Regions from separate parts of the Paenibacillus sp. T2-29 genome, predicted to be linked through region 2. Evidence: a T-box and tRNA genes for the amino acid it is inferred to sense, from the RefSeq annotation. Region 2 holds a T-box; the other holds one or more tRNA genes.

Region 1 (3,429 bases), 650 kb from region 2:
AACTGTCTTGTAATCAATCTTTTCCTGTGGTGCTCCAAATCCAACTTCAATTTCTCGCCGTGTAGCAATCTTTTGATTTACAATTTCACCATGTAATGATACCGTATTACCTTTTTCATATGTATTTGTTACATAAGATACCGCATTAGGATCAGCTACTACAGTTTCAAACGGAATAACTGCACCACCGTAAATTGGAATGTATCCCTTAATAATGGCTCTTCCAGTTTCTTCGTCGTTTTTCATTTCCTCTTTTACTGAGACTACCATCATTTCAAACGAAAATTTAGCTTGTGGTTCAAAAACATCTGTTTCTTTGATGCGATTTACAAAGTTTGAGTTAATCTGCGGATAAGACTTCCAACTTCCATCTTGTCCAGCATACTCATTCAATCTAACTGTTCCTGTTGAGACACGAACCTTATCTCCTGTTTTGTATTCATCCTTCATAGTTTTAATGCCTTTGTAAATCCCATTGATACTTTTATCTTTTTTATATTTAAAGGAAAACAGATGAATGGTATGGACAGAATTTTCAACAACTTGGATATCAATTTCTCCTGAAATTACTTCTCTTTTATCTGGAAGTGTACCTTCTTCAATTCGTACTTCTTTAATAGTTCCTTCGATATGTACTGTGTTTTCTGCTTCTTGTAGTGTTTTTTCGTTTGCCATTAATAAATCTCTCCTATTTTATGTATTATTGTTTTTATTTGATATATCTACAAATATGCAACAATAATCTAAATAGGTGGACTTCGCATAGACGCAATATCTATGTTCTCACATCCTCTCAAAATCCCCATTCATTAGTGTTTGTTTCCTCCTCAAATGGTGATCCAATTGCATTAATCGAATCAAGCTTATCTATATCGTATCTATTCGAAGCTATGGATCTTACATTTCCTCCAGTTATCTCTAGTCCTTTTACTGCCGATCCACTTATAATGGTATGTCCATCTATAATTTTTAGTGGAACATAATTGAGTATGTTGCCATGAACTCTAAGAGTGCTACCTTTTGAAATATTGTTCTTAAAATAATCATATACTTCTTTGTTATATATATAAAAGTTGAATGGGACAACATCGCAATCGTTAGAGTTTCTATTTATTACTCTTGTGTCGACTGTATACTCCCCATTTTCATTTAATGGGATAGCATCGACATAAACAATTTCTTGACTAAAGAAAGCTTCTGGATGTTTATTTTTGAAATTATAGTTTTCTAAAACATATATTTCTCTAATCACATATTGCTCTTGTGAGTTTCCTTTATACTCGTTCAATTGCAATGAACCCTTTACAAGCACATTCGAGCCATCTTTAAGATGCTGTTCAAAGTATTCTATAGCGTCCCATGCAATAAGTGAGAAGTCATCATTGATATTTCCACAACCAAGATTTACTTTAACTTGATTTGCATAACGATAATTACTGTATTTGCTGTTATATAAATCATCCCATTCAACTGTTAAAGATTCATCTGCATTTGTTCCACGTTTAAACAATTTTACATTACTCGTTTTCGATCCAAACAACTCAACATATACAATTGAACTTTCAGACACTTTGATTCCAAATTGCACTCTTTTCCATTTGCCACTTTCTGTTTGACCTTCTGTATATGCTCTTTTATCGGCTAATCCAACAACAGTTCCTCGAAGAACAAAATTTCCGTATGTAGGAGATAAATTCATCTTTCTCTTCCACCCTATTTATTCAAAGTTGCTACAATATAATATCTAATCAACTTCAGCACATCCTCTCTTATTTTATTCACATTTATATAATCACACATTACTGTGTGTTATTTTTGGTGGGTCTTAAGGGACTCGAACCCCCGACCAATCGGTTATGAGCCGACCGCTCTAACCAACTGAGCTAAAGACCCTTATGTATTGCCTTTTGGTAACTGTCTATCTTGATAAAAGTATTCTTTTACTAGATGCTGCTTGCTACTCTTTTAATATACTATGCACATAGATTATTGTCAACAATATTTTTATATTCATTTATAAATAAAAATTCTTGCCGAACAACTCTGCTCGGCTTTTACCTTACACGTATAGTGCTAATTCCATAAATCTAACATATGGGCCTCGCTCATTATGTATGGCGTATATACGAGAAGGATCGCTAGATTTGAGCTTAGAAAGTTTATTGATACCGATGCGTTCTTGACAAAGCCTCTCTAATGCTGCGAGATTATTGATTTTATAGCTGTCAATAAATTCTTCAATATTTTTATACTTGTTTTTTTCTAATTTTTCTTTTCTTTTTTTTATAAGATACCTATTTATCTCTTGAATTCCTCCATCTGAACAGTTGTATCGAAAATCTTCTATGTCAGCATCTGAAGTGATCAGAAAATAGATAGTATCCAGTAAATTAACAGCTTTGTTCTTAATTTTATAGTCAATGATTAACTTTTCAACCATAAGATTATCTCCTTTTTCTTAGATGTGGGTTTGTGCTTATAATTAAATTATACTTTATTACTAGAATTAGACAACTAGAGTTCAGTACTACCGAATTTTTATTGACATTATCTAAATTTTGGATTTACATGTATATTATGAGTCGAATAATGTCGACAAGCATTTAAGAGGAACATTTGTTCTCTTTTTTTCATTGTAATACCTTTTGGCAATAATAACAACTATTTTATTTGTTTTTCATATAAATAAAATATTGTTATATTTATTTATTAAAGAAATTTGACGTTACTTCCTGCTAAGTATTTTTTTAATCACCTCTTTAACCTTGCTCTTTCTAGGTGTCGAAACAGTTATTACGTGCTTTTCGCACATAATGATGTTGTTATTTTTTTCATCATATTCATGGTCTTTGTTTAAATTGCCTAGTGTACCTCTATCAGTAATTGCAAATCCACTTTGTTCTGAAAGAAGTTCGTGTATCTGATCGGTAGCTATGCAATGTACATATTCCCCATCACTTGTTATGTATACAGTCCTATTTGTATAATTGATTTTCTCGTTTTTTGAACAAATTATCGTATCTATGTCAAGCCACTCGGCAACTTCACTAATTTTTTTCCCATTTCTTTTTAGTACAGGAATAGATCTTAACATTAAATAAATCACTCCTAAATGATTATCCCACCCTCAAAAATAGAGGGTAGGATAATATGTAATTATTTACGTTTAGGCGCAGGAGGACAATTGAAAAGCGCCCAAGAAGCTGGTTGTACATTAACTACTGAAAGTAGTGTAAATACAGAACCAACGAAACTAATAATCGCTAGTTTTTTATTCAATCCTATTCACCTCCTTTACAAAATTGAAGTTCACAAGTGATAAGGATTGTGTGAATAAACCCAATATAAACGAACCATTGTCGAGAAAAAAAGATATAGATACAAATAGCAGTGATGCATACTTAAAGTATATGTGTTTTTCAGGTCTTA
Region 2 (3,429 bases):
CCTGCTGTCATGGCTTCCTAATGCCAGAGAGAGTGTGATCGGTGATTTACTTGCCAGGTTTGTGGAGCCGTATTTGTCTCCTTTTCGCAGGTTTATACCGCCAATCTTCGGGATGATTGATATTTCACCTATCGTAGCGCTGATTGCTTTGCGTTTTGCATCGTACGGTTTGATTTCTTTAATTGGCAATTTCGTCTAGGAGGATTTATGCGAACTGAGATTTATGAGCATTTTCACCCGGATGAACGGGATTATGTGGATCGTGCTTCCGAATGGATCAGTCATGCGGGAGCTTATCATGAGCAGAAGCTGACTGATTTTTTGGATCCGCGACAACAGTACATATTGGAGACACTTGCTTCGAAGGAAGACAAGGTCACGATTAGGGTAGATGGCGGATATACGGCTTCGGAACGAAAGCGGGCGCTGATTGCGCCCGATTATTCGTATTTGGACGATGAGGAAATGGGAATTCAGGTCCTTTCCATCTCTTCTGATGATCATAAAATCAATACCCTTGAGCACGGCGATTATCTAGGTGCCATTTTGGGGCTTGGAATCAAGCGTGGAAAAATCGGGGACATTCACGTGCTGGATGATGGGTGTCATGTGTTGGTGGCATCAGAGATCGGAGATTTTATAACCATGCATTTGCAGCAGGTACATCGTGTTCATGTTTGGACAGAACTGTTGCCAGTAGCAAGTCTCCGAACGAAGGAAGTTGCATTAGAGGCGATGGATCTGACGGTCGCTTCTTTGCGTCTGGACGGGATTGCCAGTGACGTCTACAAATTGAGTCGCAGTAAAATATTAACACCGATTCGAGCGGGACGATGTCGGGTAAACTGGAAGGTGGAGGAGAATCCATCTACTTCACTTAAGGTTGGGGACGTTATTTCCATGCAGGGATTTGGGCGTTTCAAAGTGCTTGAAACAGACGGGATGACAAAAAAGGGTAGATTCCGTGTCAAAATTGGTAAGTTTGTATAGCTGTAGGCAGGATTCGTGAGCTTTCTGTCGAAAGAATTAACCTATAGCAAAGAACTGGAACGATTTTGCTCTGTACAGTATTCACAAAACGGGGTATGATGACCGATAGATGATAATGAGCGTCGTGACGCGGAAAATGAATTTTTTGTCAATCTTATAGGAGGTGGACGGCATGCCATTAACGCCATTGGATATACATAATAAGGAATTTGCCCGCCGGCTTCGCGGTTATGATGAGGACCAGGTTAATGAATTTTTGGATCAGGTGATCAAGGATTACGAGGGCGTTATTCGTGAAAATAAAGAACTGAGCACCCAGTTGCTGAACGTACAGGAGAAGCTCGATCATTTTGCGACGATTGAGGATACACTGAGTAAGACAATTATTGTCGCGCAGGAAGCAGCTGATGAAGTTCGCAACAACGCCAAGAAAGAATCTCAACTGATCGTGAAGGAAGCGGAAAAAAATGCGGATCGTATTGTGAACGAAGCATTGTCCAAATCCCGCAAAATCGCGTTGGAGGTTGAAGAACTGAAGAAACAGGCTTCAATTTACCGAGCACGGTTTCGTACATTGGTGGAAGCACAGCTTGACTTGTTAAGCCAAGATGGCTGGGAAGCACTTGAAAACCGGGAACGCGAAGTGCTGGAGCGCGAGCGTGAAATGAAAGAAATTTACTGATTTTGATTTCTGACAAGCTTTTTATTAGGTCTTGTTAGGGTTGACTTTTATCTTTAAACAGGCTATAACTGTAAATACTATACTGAATTCAACGATTATCCGTCTATTGGTTGATGGTTGTTATTCAAGGCAACGATGTTGCTGGTTTAATATTCGATGAATTTAACATGTTTAATTCGTTGATGGGAACGAGTACGTCATGATTTGTCCCTCAGAGAGTTGGCCTTCCGGTGCAAGCCAACGTTCAGAACATGACTGAAGATCCTCCCGGAGAAGTGAGCTGAAGCGCTTAAATTTATGGCGTGTGTAAGCAATCACCGTTTGCCATGCGTTATAATGGCGCCCTGCTGAAGTTGAGTAGGGCTCAGAGAGTCGTGACAAGATCGTCTTCTTTAGACTGGTCTAATTACGGAATCAGGGTGGTAACGCGAGCACAGTCTCGTCCCTTTTACAGGGATGGGGCTTTTTTTGTTGCTTTTTTTAAGTGCGCTAGAACAATTAATGATGAGCAGAGAGGAAGTATGACGTTATGAACAGAGTGGATGTTAAAGAAAAAGCACGGTCACGTGACCTACGCATCCTGAGCAAATGGAAACAGGAGGACACGTTCCGTAAATCCATTACCAATCGTGAAGGAAAGCCTAATTTTGTGTTTTATGAGGGCCCACCAACAGCTAACGGCAAACCACACATCGGTCATGTGCTGGGTCGCGTAATTAAGGATTTCGTCGGCCGCTATCAGACCATGAAGGGATATCGTGTTGTACGTAAGGCGGGTTGGGATACGCATGGCCTGCCGGTAGAACTGGGTGTGCAAAAGCAACTGGGGATCTCTCACAAGCCTGAAATTGAAGAATACGGTGTTGAGAAATTTATTAAAAAATGTAAAGCGAGCGTGTTTGAATACGAGCAGCAGTGGCGCGATTTAACCGAAGCGATCGGATACTGGACAGACCTCGATCACCCATACATTACCTTGGACAATAACTATATCGAGAGTGTATGGAACATTTTGGCGACGATTCATGAGAAAGATCTGCTGTATCGTGGTCATCGTGTGAGTCCGTACTGCCCGGATTGTCAGACAACACTAAGTTCCCATGAAGTAGCACAGGGCTACAAAGATGTAAAGGATCTGAGTGCCACGGCCAAATTCAAGCTGCATAGCAGTGGTGAATATGTATTGGCCTGGACGACAACACCTTGGACCTTGCCGAGTCACGTGGCGCTCGCCGTCAACCCTGAGCTGGAATACGCACGTGTGAAGCAGGAAGATGGGGTATACATCGTTGCTAAAAATCTTGTTGAGACCGTAATTAAAGGTGATCATGAAGTGATTGGCACGCTATCGGGTTCAGAACTGGTAGGCCAAACCTATACCCCGCCATTTACTTATTTTCAGGTGGAGAAAGGTAACCAAATTCTGGGTGCCAAGTTCGTAACAGATTCCAGCGGTACAGGTATCGTTCATATGGCCCCGGCACATGGTGAGGATGACTATCGCGTATGTCGTGAAAATGGCGTTGGGTTTATCAACGTAGTGGATCTCCAAGGAAACTATGTAGCTGAAATCACTGATTTTGCAGGCCGTTTTGTGAAAGATTGCGATGTAGATATTGTGAAAATGCTGTCCGAAAAAGGGTTGCTGTACAGCAAGGAAAAATACGAGCATAGCTATCCGTTCTGCTGGCGCTGCGATACTCCATTATTGTACTATGCGATGGACAGCTGGTTTATCAAAACAACTGCGATCAAGG

What was found. A T-box is a leader RNA that pairs with one kind of tRNA and senses whether it is charged. The one in region 2 lies ahead of ileS (isoleucine--tRNA ligase), so its partner is inferred to be a tRNA-Ile.
Region 1: it has a tRNA-Ile gene. The T-box ahead of ileS (isoleucine--tRNA ligase) is inferred to sense a tRNA for this amino acid. The anticodon was not compared.

The regions. Positions count from the first base shown of each region.
Region 1 covers NZ_JBREVE010000001.1:81,438-84,866, forward strand. Annotated here, with positions in the region: gene ACU1JV_RS00700 (hypothetical protein) at 1-675, opposite strand, end outside; gene ACU1JV_RS00705 (hypothetical protein) at 794-1,699, opposite strand; tRNA gene ACU1JV_RS00710 (tRNA-Ile) at 1,817-1,893, opposite strand; gene ACU1JV_RS00715 (hypothetical protein) at 2,060-2,440, opposite strand; gene ACU1JV_RS00720 (hypothetical protein) at 2,726-3,094, opposite strand; gene ACU1JV_RS00725 (hypothetical protein) at 3,157-3,279, opposite strand; gene ACU1JV_RS00730 (accessory gene regulator B family protein) at 3,272-3,429, opposite strand, start outside.
Region 2 covers NZ_JBREVE010000001.1:730,144-733,572, reverse strand. Annotated here, with positions in the region: gene ACU1JV_RS03705 (YggT family protein) at 1-199, shown strand, start outside; gene ACU1JV_RS03700 (YlmH family RNA-binding protein) at 208-990, shown strand; gene ACU1JV_RS03695 (DivIVA domain-containing protein) at 1,163-1,672, shown strand; T-box leader at 1,843-2,122, shown strand; gene ileS (isoleucine--tRNA ligase) at 2,202-3,429, shown strand, end outside.